One region of the Paenibacillus sp. AK121 genome, then DNA from elsewhere that is predicted to be linked to it. Evidence: riboswitches for the same ligand, from Rfam matches in the RefSeq annotation. Region 1 holds a riboswitch; each other region holds the start of a gene.
What was found. A riboswitch is a leader RNA that binds a small molecule or an ion and turns the genes downstream of it on or off. The one in region 1 is predicted to bind thiamine pyrophosphate.
Positions count from the first base shown of each region.

Region 2: another riboswitch for thiamine pyrophosphate. It lies ahead of KSP24_RS22305 (ABC transporter substrate-binding protein); the one in region 1 lies ahead of tenA (thiaminase II).
Region 3: another riboswitch for thiamine pyrophosphate. It lies ahead of thiC (phosphomethylpyrimidine synthase ThiC); the one in region 1 lies ahead of tenA (thiaminase II).
Region 4: another riboswitch for thiamine pyrophosphate. It lies ahead of KSP24_RS06280 (thiamine phosphate synthase); the one in region 1 lies ahead of tenA (thiaminase II).

Region 1 covers NZ_JAHPJM010000006.1:92,777-96,294, forward strand. Annotated here, with positions in the region: gene KSP24_RS12840 (NAD-dependent malic enzyme) at 40-1,761, shown strand; TPP riboswitch at 1,832-1,934, shown strand; gene tenA (thiaminase II) at 2,067-2,756, shown strand; gene thiM (hydroxyethylthiazole kinase) at 2,782-3,518, shown strand, end outside.
Region 2 covers NZ_JAHPJM010000016.1:61,878-65,395, forward strand. Annotated here, with positions in the region: gene KSP24_RS22295 (ABC transporter permease) at 1-110, opposite strand, end outside; gene KSP24_RS22300 (MTH1187 family thiamine-binding protein) at 107-400, opposite strand; gene KSP24_RS22305 (ABC transporter substrate-binding protein) at 899-1,942, opposite strand; TPP riboswitch at 2,140-2,249, opposite strand; gene KSP24_RS22310 (pyridoxamine 5'-phosphate oxidase family protein) at 2,520-2,954, shown strand; gene KSP24_RS22315 (bifunctional 2',3'-cyclic-nucleotide 2'-phosphodiesterase/3'-nucleotidase) at 3,172-3,518, shown strand, end outside.
Region 3 covers NZ_JAHPJM010000014.1:31,626-35,143, forward strand. Annotated here, with positions in the region: gene thiC (phosphomethylpyrimidine synthase ThiC) at 1-1,562, opposite strand, end outside; TPP riboswitch at 1,746-1,857, opposite strand; gene KSP24_RS21010 (IclR family transcriptional regulator) at 1,974-2,717, opposite strand; gene KSP24_RS21015 (alpha/beta hydrolase) at 3,016-3,518, shown strand, end outside.
Region 4 covers NZ_JAHPJM010000003.1:8,227-11,744, reverse strand. Annotated here, with positions in the region: gene KSP24_RS06285 (ABC-F family ATP-binding cassette domain-containing protein) at 1-1,027, shown strand, start outside; TPP riboswitch at 1,113-1,221, shown strand; gene KSP24_RS06280 (thiamine phosphate synthase) at 1,551-2,144, shown strand; gene thiO (glycine oxidase ThiO) at 2,202-3,350, shown strand; gene thiS (sulfur carrier protein ThiS) at 3,347-3,518, shown strand, end outside.

The DNA.
Region 1 (3,518 bases):
ATGAATAATTATCAAAATACAGGGAAAGAAGGTCTTTTTATGGAAGCATTCCATGTCAATCGTGATGGGTCATTATCTACTCCCTTACGAGGAAAGGACGTGCTAGCAAACCCTCTTTTGAACATAGGAGTGGCATTTACAGAAGAAGAACGCAAAGAACTGGGCCTGGAAGGAATTCTTCCTCCCACTGTCCTTTCATTGGAGAAACAGAGCGTTCGGGCATATCAGCAATTCTTGGCACAACCCACCATGCTGCGTAAAAATGCCTCACTTAACGACCTTCACAATCGAAATATCGTACTCTACTATCGACTGCTAACCGACCATTTGAGTGAAATGCTGCCCGTAGTCTACACACCGACTGTAGGAACCGCCATTCAAGAATACAGCCATGAGTACAACCGCCCTGGGGGCGTATATTTATCGATAGATAATCCGAACGGTATTGGACAGGCGTTTTATAATACCGGTTTGAGTAGTGAGGATGTTGACCTGATCGTCGTGACGGATTCGGAAAGTATTTTGGGGATTGGTGACTGGGGTGTCGGGGGAATTAACATTGCTATTGGCAAACTCGCTGTATATACAGCTGCGGCAGGCATTCACCCCGGGCGGGTGCTGCCCATTGTACTGGATGTCGGCACGAATAACGAGAAGCTGCTGAATGATCCCCTGTACATCGGAAACCGCCATAAACGAGTTCGCGGGGAAGCCTATAATCAATTTATTGATACCTTTATCAGCAAAACGTTAACACAATTCCCGAAGGCGCTTTTGCATTGGGAGGATGTGGGTAGCGTGAACGCACGACACATTATAGGGAAGTACGGTCAAAACATTCTCACCTTCAATGATGATATCCAGGGCACAGGAGCAGTGACATTAGCTGCGATTGTTTCGGCGGTAGGTGTCACCAAAACTCCGCTACGTGAACAAAAAATACTTGTCTTTGGTCCAGGGGCAGCAGGAATCGGTAACGCCGACCAAATACGGGGTGCAATGATCGAGGACGGGCTTCCTGAAGAAGATTCATTCAAGGCATTTTGGGCCTATGATTATCGTGGACTATTAACAGACGATATGGAAGATGTACTGGATTATCAGAAACCATATGTGCGTAAAAAGGAAGAAATCAGCTCATGGGCCCGATCGGAAGATGATAAAATACCGTTGCTGGAGGTCATTCGTCAGGTAAAACCCACAATCTTGATTGGAACTTCCGGTGTAGCGGGTGCCTTTTCTGAGGAGATTATCAAGGAAATGGCAAAGCATGTGGAACGGCCGATCATTATGCCCATGTCTAATCCTACCAACCTTGCTGAAGCGGTACCTGAAGATTTGATACGGTGGACTGATGGCAAAGCATTGATTGCTACTGGAAGTCCCTTCGACCCCGTCACCTATAACGGTACGAAGTTTGAAATTGGACAGGCGAATAATGCCTTTGTCTTCCCGGGGCTAGGTCTGGGCGCAATTGTGGTCAAGGCCAAAAGAATTACCCCTTCTATGTTTACCGCAGCAGCTGATGCCGTTGCCAACGCCGTAGATTCGAATGAACTTGGCGGTGCACTGCTGCCCCATATCCGAAAATTACGTGATGTTTCGTTCGCGGTTGCGGTTGCGGTAGCGAAAGCTGCAATTCAGGATCAGGTAGCTCAGGCACACATTTCAGATATTGAACAAGCCATTCGGGATGCGATGTGGAAACCGGAATATGTAAGGGTCAAAGCCGTGGAAAGTGTAATCCAGCACCCTCATTAATCCTTGACCGGAATCAAAGCAGTTTGACATAACCTAGGAACGAATGTACAGTATTAGTCAAAAGAATAGGAAAGTCCACTAGGGGAGCCACTATGGCTGAGACAAGAATGAATCTTGGACCCTTTGAACCTGATCTAGTTCGTACTAGCGTAGGAAAGTGGAGCCTTCGTATATAAGGTTTCAGGTGTTTTGCGCATTGAACCTATGTTGAAGTCGCTCCAGTTTTCGGGGCGGCTTTTTGGTGTTGTTCCGAGAATTGTATCTTACGGGACTTCTTGTTCTCCATTTTTATTGGAGGTGGGGAAATGAGTTTTTCGCAAGAACTTCGTCGGCAGGCGGATGGCATTTTTCAAGCCATTTATGAGCATCCCTTTGTGAGAGGTATTGCTGAAGGAAATTTAACAAGGGAGCAGCTGATTCACTATGTAAAACAAGACTTTGAATATTTGAACGCCTACATGCGGATTTACGGCATCGCGATCTCCAAAAGCACAAGCCGGGAGGATATGGCTGTATTTAACGAACAGATCTCTTTTATTCTCAACAGCGAGGTTCATCCGCATCAAAACTTTTGTGCTATCGCAGGTGTCACCTATGAAGAGATGCAGGGATATCCACTCGCTCCGTCCGCTCATCATTATATCCGCCATATGCTGACAGTCGCACATGAAGGTAGTCTTGGAGAAATCATGGCCGTGCTGCTGCCATGTCCATGGACATATCTTGAGATTGGGCGCAGGCTAATGGATGAGGTAAGACCGGACGAGTCTCATCCATTCTATGAATGGATTTGTTTCTATGGAAACCAGATTGAAGATGTAACATCCAAATATCGCGAGCGTGTGGATGCTTGGGCGAATGTCGCCACGGCTGCCGAGCAAGCTCGGATGATTGAGCATTTTATGCTAAGCTGCCAGCTGGAATATATGTTCTGGGATATGGCTTATAAGCAGGAACAATGGCCCGTCCAGATGCGCGCTACGGTCTTGGAATAATCAGTAGAGATGAGAGAGGATAAACATGATGAGTATATGGGAACAAAGTTATTCGGATCTCCTGACAAAGGTACAAAATAGCAACCCCCTCGTTCATAATATAACCAATGTGGTGGTCACCAACTTTACAGCCAACGGCCTGTATGCGCTGGGCGCTTCCCCGGTGATGGCTTATGCACCCGAGGAAGTAGCAGATATGGCAAAAATAGCGGGCGCCGTCGTGTTAAATATCGGTACGCTGAACCGCGAGCTGGTAGATGCCATGATCATTGCTGGACAATCAGCGAATGCTCATGGTGTTCCAGTTCTGCTGGATCCGGTTGGTGCGGGAGCGACGAGCTTTAGAACCGAGTCAGCACTGCGGATCCTAAAAGAAGTAAAAATCTCACTAGTGCGAGGCAATGCAGCCGAAGTCGCCCATCTAATCGGAGAAGTCCGAGAGATTAAAGGGGTAGATGCAGGCAACAGTGCTGACAGCAGTAATGTCGATCTGGCAGTTCGGGCTGCACAAACGCTCCATACCATGGTTGTCATCACTGGAAAAGAGGACGTCATCACCGATGGGGTCGAAGTACGATTGATTAGTGGCGGAGACGCGCTGCTTACGAAGGTAACCGGAACAGGCTGCCTGCTGACCTCTGTGTTGGGTGCGTTTGCAGCAATTGAACCCAACCTGCTGCTCGCAGGTACAGCAGGTTTGGCATTTTACGGTGCAGCAGCTTCCCGAGCCGCAGCACATACCGCAAAACTGGGGCCAGGCAG
Region 2 (3,518 bases), on a different contig from region 1:
ATATGTAAATAGTTAACCGCTCCCTGCCAAGCCGCTAAAAAGAAGAGGACCGCCACAAGGGGCGGCCATACGCTTTTCCACCAGGATGCGTTCTTGCCTTTCGGATTCATGGGCGATACTTCTCGGTCAGCTTGTTCATGCTGATGCCCTGTGGGTTATGTGCGATTTTGATCTGTGAAATGACGCTGGGACTTCCAGCTTCCGTCAAGGCCTCATGCATGTCTTTGACGACTTTCAGCAATTCGTCCAATTCGCCCTCCATTGTAGTGTCCAATGGATTCACTTGATACTTGACGCCGGAACGCTGGATGACTTCAATCGCCTTGTCTACATATGGATAAGAGTCTTCGTTATTAGGAGTTTTAGGGATGACTTGAATACTGAGCAATGTGTTAGCCATGCGAATTTCACCTGTCCTTTATTTGGAGTAGTATTGGGAAATAAATTGGTTTAAGGTGGGGAGACCGCTTCGCGTTTCATTTGATCTTACGATCGCTGTTGCCGTGGGATTCTTTGAATAAACTTTAAAGGTAAGAATCCAACAGCAAAGGCGACCACTTCGTTTCTTCAGATTCAAATGAACCGCTCCGCTGCCAACCGCCTTAAAAGCACTTTAGTTTTTTGATAGATTGGGTTGCATTTTTACACATAAGCGCATCTGTTTTTGCGCTTTAGATAAGATGAGACTAAAGAATAAACCAAGAGGAACGAGAACGAAGTGCACGGAATGGTGCTGTACAAGCAAAGCGGTCGCTTTTTTTTGCCCCCCGATTTCTACCCTGCTGAGGCTTTATTCGGGAAATCTGAAGGCGGTGGCGATGGAAAGCACCATCCGTCCGCGTAGTGGCGCTTCGTTCACTTCTTAAGTCGAGTCTTATTTAGTGTTTTTACAAAATGATCAACGCTTGGGCAAGAAGTCGTTTGTGAAGGCCTTATCGACTTCCAAAGGTTTGTTGAGCAGCTTGCGTTCATACATCCAGTCCGAGTAGTTTTTCCATACCTCCGCTTTTTGTACGCCCCATTGCGCGGCATCGTCCTGATAACGCGGGCTTAGCCATTTTTGACTAGCAAGTACCAGTTTTTTGTCCAGCTCCGGCACAGCTTTACTTAAGATATCTGCCGCTTCTTCTGGATGGGCGATAGTGTATTCATAGCCTTGCGCGGTAGCGTCCATGAACGCTTTGACTAGGTCAGGATCATTTTTTATCGTCTGTTCATTGCTCACAATTACAGGTGTATAGTAATCGAGGTTTTTGGAATAATCTTTTACATATAGCATATCCAATGGCTCACCTCGAAGCTTGGCCTCAATCCCGGTCCATGCGTAGAAAATCCAGGCGAAGTCAATATCCCGCTTCACAGCTGTAAAATAGTCTGCATTGCCCATATTGACGATCTTCACTTTGCTCACATCACCTTGGTCTGAATCCATGATGGATTTCATGACCGCTTCTTCTACAGGAGAACCCCAGCCGCCGTAGCTTTTACCCTCGAAATCTTTCGGGCTTTTAATTCCGCGGTCTACCGGGGCTGCGAAGCCAGAGGTGTTATGCTGAATCACCGCAGCGATGGATACGAGCGGCACGCCTTGGATGCGAGCCTGAGTGACGCCTTCTTGATAGCTGATACCAAAAGGTGCAGCATTCGAAGCAACCATTTGGTCGGCTCCGCCTGAGCCTGGTTGAACAATTTGGACATTCAAGCCTGCTTTTTCGTAAAATCCTTTGTCCTTGGCGACATAGAGTCCTGTGTGATTCGTATTGGGTGTCCAGTCGAGCACGACTTTAACATCTTTGAGCCCCTTTGCCGAGGTAGACGTTGAAGTGTCGGCAGCAGGAGCCTCCTTTTGAGATATAGGGGGATTGCCGCCGCAAGCGGTCAGAGTCAGAGCCATGAGCCACAGACTGATTAGACCCAGGCTTAACATTTTCATGCGCTTCATCGTTGTGTTCTCTCCTTTTTAATTACCCGTTATCCGTCCAATCAGACAGCTTATGTTCCCCATTTTCACAAAAATAACATCTGCCGGAATGCTATCTTTCCAACAACTTCATCTTCAACAAAAAAAGCGTCCCGGGATTCCGGGACGCTTGCGCTTGTATATACCAAAGTAAGGGATGTCCTGTTTTAATAAAAAGGCACATCTTGCTTAAGCATTCCTACGCTGGCATTACCCAGATCAGGTTGTAAGGGTCAGTGTCTTGGGACACACTCTCAGCCGGCCGATTCCAGCACCCCTGGCATTGTATGGTTTAATGGGTTCGTTTATTCGGGTTTACTACGACGATTATATGCCTTGAAGGCGGGTCTGTCCAGCTTTAAGGAAGCGCTCACGGTTCATATGCCGAATGACAGGGTACACTTTTACTGTGAGCTTTGATCTGAAAATGAACATGAATCATTCAGATCTGTTCTGGTCATGTTATTTTCAGAACAGCTACACTGTATGTTTAGGAGAGCTGGTGCCAAGTGGCATAGACTCTATAGAATTCTAATTCGTAAAAAGGAGTTGTTGTACTGTGGGTAAAACGGATACATTGGATCGCAGTCAGCTGGAACAAGCCATTGTGAAGGCTTTGGATAACAACAAATTTTGCTCGTTAGGTACGGTAGAGGGCGGAAAACCGAAAGTGCGCTATATGGCCCTTTTTAACGATGGAATGAACATTCATCTGGCGACGGATCGCAAAACACATAAAGTGGAAGAGCTAAAGAACAATCCGAATGCTTATCTGCTGCTGGGTTATGAAGTGGGTGGTACAAAGGAAGTCTTGGAAGTGGAGGCTACCGTCCAGGTTACAGCTGATGAGGGGTTACGCAAACAAGTGTGGAATGATTCTCTGAAAAAGTGGTTTTCCGGACCTGATGATCCCGATTATGTCATTTTAGACGTCAATCCGACTCGTATTGAGTACGTTGGTCAACAAACGGAGCGCCAGGTGTGGACGAAATAGAAACAATATAACAGACAAGCCAGTAAATTTCCAACCTTTTCAGGAGATTTACTGGCTTTTTTTATGCGAAAAATAATTATTTTTTCATAAATATTTTAAGCAAATGACTACTCTTTTGTCTGGCGTTGGATTAAAATAGGAATGGTGGGTTCAAAGCTTACATATATGTGCAAAAGTATGTATATGAGGCATACACCTTAATGAGGAGGGGTATATTTTGTTATTTCGTAAAAATTGGTTTAAAGGGTTTACAGCAGTAGTTGTAGCTTGTAGCCTGCTGGTGTTTTCAGCCGCTCCATCCTGGGCAGCTAGCGACTCTCGCTATAGCGCTACGGTGAATTTGCGGATCATGGAGACAACGGATATTCATGGGGCGCTGATGAACTATGATTACTATTCGGACAAGGAAACCAATGAATATGGCTTGATTAGGACAGCAGGCTTGATCCAACAGGCTCGTAGTGAAACAAGAAACAGCATGCTGTTCGATAACGGTGATTTGCTGCAGGGCAATCCATTAGGCGATTATATGGCCCGCAACAAAACCTTTGAGAAAGAAGGCGG
Region 3 (3,518 bases), on a different contig from region 1:
AAACGCGCCTTGGACAAAGCATCGTCCCGCTGCTGTGCACGTGGATGGCCCTTCGCCAGATCGGCAGCATGTGCGGCAATTTTGTAGGTAATAACTCCCTCGCGGACATCATCCTTGTTCGGCAGACCCAAGTGCTCCTTCGGCGTAACATAGCACAGCATGGACGTCCCGAACCAACCGATCATGGCCGCCCCGATAGCTGAGGTAATATGATCATATCCTGGTGCGATATCCGTCGTCAGCGGCCCTAAAGTATAAAAGGGAGCCTCCTTACAAATTTCCATTTGTAAATCCACATTCTCCTTGATTTTGTGCATAGGGACATGTCCCGGCCCTTCAATCATGACCTGGACATCATGCTTCCATGCGATTTGCGTTAGCTCGCCCAACGTCTCCAGCTCTGCAAATTGTGCTTCATCATTCGCATCATAGATACTACCCGGACGCAGACCATCCCCGAGAGAAAAGGCCACATCGTAGGTTTTCATAATTTCACAGATTTCTTCAAAATGCGTATACAAAAAGTTCTCCTGATGGTGCGCAAGGCACCAGGCTGCCATAATCGACCCGCCCCGGGATACAATTCCCGTCATTCTATTCGCCGTCATCGGTATATATCGCAGCAATACTCCCGCATGAATTGTAAAATAGTCCACTCCTTGCTCCGCCTGCTCAATCAGTGTGTCTCGATACAACTCCCACGTCAGCTTCTCTGCTTCGCCGTTCACCTTTTCCAGTGCCTGATATAGCGGCACCGTCCCAATCGGTACGGGTGAATTCCTAATAATCCATTCGCGTGTCGTATGGATATTACGGCCTGTGGACAGGTCCATGACGGTGTCTGAGCCCCAGCGTACAGCCCAGGTCATCTTCTCCACTTCCTCCTCGATGGAGGACGTAACCGCGGAATTTCCAATGTTTGCATTGATCTTCACGTGAAAATGGCGCCCTATGACCATGGGCTCGCTTTCCGGGTGATTGATATTTGAAGGTAAAATGGCTCGTCCAGCCGCCAACTCCTGCCGCACAAACTCGGGCTCCACTCCTTCACGGATCGCCGCAAATTCCATTTCAGGCGTAATGATCCCTTGCCGCGCATAATGCATTTGCGTCACAGTGCGTCCTTGTGAAGCCCGTAGCGGACGGTTGGTCACGCCGGGAAATTCCACTGTTTCCCGTTTGGAGCCGGGTTTCAGTCCATTATCCTCCGGCTTGACGGCGCGGCCGTCGTAAGCCTCCACATCCCCCCGTTCCAGTGCCCAAGCTCGCCGTAATGGTGGCAAGCCCTGACGAATATCCACCTGATAGGCTTCATCTGTCATCGGACCGCTGGTATCGTACACACGCAGTGGCTCATGATACTCTATTCCCTGCGGCGTATGTGTGGGATGCAGTGCGATTTCACGCTCTGGCACGGCAATGTCCGGCCGAGAACCTTGAATATACACCTTGCGGCTCCCTGGGAAAGAATTAACCCTACTGGCTTGCTCCGTACTTGTCTTCTCTACTGCTGTTGATTTCACTCCTGTTTCTTTTGTTCCTTCGGTTTCCATCGATTTCATGGTCCATTCCTCCCGTATCGTTGAAGTGACACACCGATCCGGAACCATTCCGAGGGTGGCGCTGATCTATGCAAAAAAGCCGGTTCCCTAGGGAACCGGCTAATCAAACGAGGCAGCTATCCAGACAGTGCGCACATGGAATAAAACCCTATGCGTCACCGCAGACAGCAGCTGCGTATACATTTCAATGGCCGATTACTTCCCTACGCTGGTATGATCCAGATCAGGTGCAAAGGGTCCGGAATCTTGCCCGATTCCATCTCAGCCCGCATTACAGGCTCCCCCAGTAACTGTGATACTTTCTATTCACATGAATTGGCGGCTATAACAGACATCCGCCATCTCTATCAGACTACTTTAAATTTATAGCTTTGGCAACCCTTGTATGATTTCCTTTTGTATTGATTACTGTTACGGGAGCATAAGCCCCATTTCCTTAGCTGCTTCGATCAAAACCGGAGCAAAATCATGCAGCGTCTCGGGTGCAAGTCGACTGACCGGGCCGGATACAGATAAAGCCGCCGCGACCTGTCCCTTTCGGTTCACAATAGGCGCGGCCACAGCCGCAGCTCCTGGCTCACGTTCTTCATAGCTAGTCGCATACCCCTTCTCACGAATGTCCTGCAGCTGGGCTTTATATACCTCAGGATCTACCGAGGGAGGCCATTCTTCACTGCTTAGCAGTACCTCCAGCTCCTGTGGCGGCATAAAGGCCGCCAGCACCTTGCTGGAGGCTCCCACAGCCAGCGGCATACGCGCTCCCACGGGAGCAACCCTGCGGATCGCCTGATTGCTCTGCACGGCTTGTATGCGAATACGCATGCTTCCATCCCGCAGGTACAAGCTGACCGTCTCCCCTAAGCGATCACGCAGTCCTTCCATTGCAGGCTGTAACAACACCGCCGGCTCATCGCTTTGGGACAGATGCGTCGACAGCTCCCATATGCGAAAACCAAGCCGATATTTTTCCGTTTCGGTATTCCGAACGACAAATCCCCGATCCTCTAGCGTAGTCAAAAGACGATGAACGGTGCTTTTATGTAGACCAATTTGGGAGGCAATCTCCGTTAGACCAAGATCAGATTCTGCGGTAAAACACAGCAGTATATCAAGTGCACGCTCTACAGCGCGGACGGTTAATTTACGGTCTTCCATCGTGAACCGCTCCTCTTGTATCCATATTCGTTTCACACTATGAAACATGGTTACATAAATTATATAGAATAGTCGCGGCTACTGTAAACCGATGTTTTTGTGACAACCATATTACAGAACAAGAACAAACATCGACAATTCTTTGCATCATTTTTACTTTTCCGGTTCAGACGTTGACTTTGGATAATACCCATCATACGATAATAGGTATCTATACGGACATACCCTACTATTTTCAAGTGGAATTATACCTAAATTTTATGATTCGAAGATCAATTCTATATAAGGAGGCTCTTACATGATTTCGACATCCCAGCGCAACGCTCAGCTACAGACCGCTGTTCAGGAGCCGTCCACCCCACTCTTTAATCCCCGTATGCTGCGGTTCAAGCACGTTGTGATTGCTCTGCTGCTGTCGGTCGTATTTTTCCTGTTGTTTTGTTTTATTGCCTTGCATGCTTACATCGCCTGGGTGCTTACGAATCCCACCGTCGCGCCATTATACTCTAATCCGATGCAGGCCAAAGGTATGCCTTATGAGGAAGTCAGCTTCCCAGCCAAGGATGGTAGCCGCATGGTACAAGGCTGGTATATCCCGGCAGATCAATCGCGGAAAACCATTATTTTCAGTCATGGCTATGGAGCCAACCGTGAAGAAAGCTGGATTCCCATGTATGATCTGGCGCATTATGCCCATAGCTTGAACTTTAATGTGGTCATGTTCGATTACGGATTTGCGTCACAAAACAGCAAGGCCGTCGCAACCGGAGGCAAGGCAGAATCCCAACAGCTCCTTGGAGC
Region 4 (3,518 bases), on a different contig from region 1:
GCTGTTGGAAAAGCCAAATGTATTGCTACTGGATGAGCCTACCAACTATTTGGATGTGGAGCATATTGAGTGGCTTACGCGATATTTGAAGGATTATCCCTATGCTTTTATCCTAATTTCACATGATACTGAATTTATGAACCAAGTCGTTAATGTAATCTACCATCTTGAATTTGCTAAGATGACCCGTTATTCAGCTAACTATGAAAAGTTTCTTGAAATGGCGGATCTGAACAAAGCCCAGCATATTGATGCATATGAGAAGCAGCAGGAATATATTAAGAAACAGGAAGATTTTATTCAGCGCAATAAAGCGCGCGCATCTACATCAGGTCGTGCAAAAAGCCGTGAAAAGCAGCTTGATCGGATCGAACGTATTGATAAGCCAGAAGAAGCCGCAAAGCCAACCTTTCAGTTCAAAGAAGCCCGTGCAAGCGGGAAAACAGTTTTTGAGGGTATTGATTTTGAAATTGGCTATACTCATGCCCTTTTGCCTAAAATGTCCATGACGATCGAACGTGGTGAAAAGATCGCAATTGTTGGCTGCAATGGTGTTGGTAAGTCTACGTTACTCAAAACCATTCTGGGGAAAATACCTCCGATCAGCGGAAAAACCTATCAGGGAGATTTCTTGCAGCCCGCTTATTTTGAGCAGGAAGTAAAGGCAGAGAAAATTACACCGATTGACGATGTATGGAATGAATTTCCACATTTAAATCAGCATGAAGTACGAGCGCATTTGGCGCGCTGTGGTTTGAAGAATGAGCATATCACCCGACCTTTGTCTGCGCTTAGTGGTGGAGAACAGGCTAAAGTCCGCCTTTGTAAACTGTTAATGCGTGAGAGTAACTGGGTACTGTTTGATGAGCCCACCAACCACTTGGATGTCAAAGCAAAGGATGAACTCAAACGCGCTTTGAAGGAATACAAAGGGACCGTATTGCTTGTATCCCACGAACCGGACTTTTACGAGGATTGGGTAACCAAAACGTGGAATGTAGAAGAGTGGTCTAGTAAAGTTAACTAAAATCCAGTTCTGACAGATTTCACACAAGGTGGGGTTTGCAGAATTAGGAAAATATGCTAAGCTATCTTTAGCTGATACAATAAAATAGTCACACTAGGGGAGCCGCCCATGCGGCTGAGACGAAATAAATGGATTTCGGACCCTTTGTACCTGATCTGGGTTATGCCAGCGTAGGGAAGTGAGTACTGTACAAACAAGGTAGTAGCTCTTTACTTTTGTTTGCGCAGGAACGATATACGTTTACGGATATAATAGTCCGTTTGATTTTGAACGTTTGTCAAGCCACTTCCTTTGGGAAGTGGCTTTTTGCGTTTCGTTCATCTTCATTTGTTCGAGTTTCCGTAGACGGATTTACATATAATCTCCTTTCATTATTGCTGGTACATGTGGCTGGCTCCGTATGATATTACCCAATATGGAGCTACAACAATATAGATTCAGCTAATACGATTTTTTTATAACACAAGTTCATATTCTTTAGTCCAAGTGAGGTGAAAATGAGATCGAATTACACGTAATTACGATGGAAAGTGTCTCCTGTGTGAATGTACCCCAAGTGGCTGCCGCTATTTGTCCTTATATTCATTATGTACACGCACGTTCGAAACAGAAGGGTGCCTCTGCTTTGCTTTCTTTGACTCGTAGCATGATCAAGCAGGAAGTTCCTTTGCGGCAAATTGTAGTAAATGACCGCGTGGACGTAGCTTTACTTACCTCGGCAGGAGCTGTCCAGCTTCCAGCTAATGGGTTATCTGTGGTGGATGCGAAAAGTCTACTTTCAGAGGGTACACGCTGTGGAGTGTCTGTACATTCCTTGGAGGAGGTGCAGACCGCCGAGCAGGCTGGAGCAGACTATGTACTATTTGGTCATGTATATGAGACCCATTGTAAAGCTGGTCTTGTACCGCGGGGTATAGCACAGCTTGAAAGCATTTGCAGATTGTCGGACATTCCGGTGATAGCGCTGGGAGGCATACAACCCCATCATGTTCCAGAGCTTTATCATGCTGGAGCAAGCGGAATTGCGGTGATGTCTGGTATATGGGAAGCAAAGTCACCCGTTGCAGCAGCGATGGAATATAGGCGAATGGTAGATCTTGTAGTTCACGACCTGTAGCAAGAAAACAAGACGAAGGGAAAGCAGAATGCTTACTGGAGAGGAGACACGGAACATATGTCAAAGACACATACAGAGAAAAAAGCGATAGGACACGCTGAATGCTTGGTCATAGGCGGAGGTGTGATCGGCAGTTCCATTGCTTATCATGTGGCTAAGGAGGGACGTAGTACGATCATGCTGGAACGATGGATCCCTGGTGAGGGAGCATCAGGAGCAGCGGTGGGAATGCTGGCAGCGGAAAGTGAAGAGTTTGCAGACCTTGAGCTGGCACGATTTGCCCGTACAAGTCGAGATGCATTCCCTGACCTTGTCTGTGATTTGGAACGTTTATCGGGTATTTCAGTGGACTTTCGTACAGGAGGATTTGTGACCCCATTTCGTTCGGAAGCAGAGGGCCAAAAACGCTGGAATGCTGCGAATATGCGAGAGGATGATCGTCCCATTTGGTGGGATGCCAAGGAGTTGGCCCGACGGATTCCGGGCTTGGCAGATCAAGTAATTGGGGCTATCTACCGATCAAAGGAGACACAAGTGTCTCCTGTCCAGCTTTGCCGTGCTTATGCAGGGGCAGCTGCGGTGCTGGGAGCAACAATATGGTCTGGAACTCAAGCTGAGGAACTGGTCATACAGGATGGTCGAGTTTGTGGTGTGCGAACGGATAGTGGATTTTTTTCCTGCGATCAGGTCGTGATTGCCGCAGGCTTGGACAGCTTGAAATTGCTAGAACAAATTGGGTTTGATTATCCACTATACCCGGTCAAGGGCGAAGCGGTAGCAGTCTCCTCGAAGGATCATCCGTTGGATTATACCATTTATGCTGACGATATTTACCTCGTGCCTAAACAGAATAACGAGCTTTGGATTGGTGCCACAAGTCTTCCGCATCAATATGACAAAGAGGTGACCGTAGGAGGCTTAAAGGGGTTGTTAGCACGTGCATCTGCCTGGTTACCGCGTGTACAGGAAGCTTCTTTTGTACGTGCATGGGCAGGCTTGCGTCCGCAGGCGGCTGCGGAGCGTCCTTTCATTGGGCCTGTTCCTGGAGTAGAGGGCGTCTATGCTGCAGTCGGGCATTATCGCAACGGTGTCCTGCTTAGTGATGCGACTGGGCGAGCGATGGCAGCTATGCTTAAAGGGGCTGGTGCAGCTGGACTTGGAATAAGTAAATTTTCTTCTGAACTTTTCAAGGAGGAAAGCTTATGAAGCTGACCATTAACGGACAGAGCATGACCATTTCCAATCGAATCACTCGTGTGGATCAATTGCTGCATGAACTTGATTTAAAGGTGAAAACCGTAGTGGTAGAGCTGAATCGGCATATATTGACCCGTGAAGATCATCATGAAACGGTACTTAAGGATGGAGATTGCC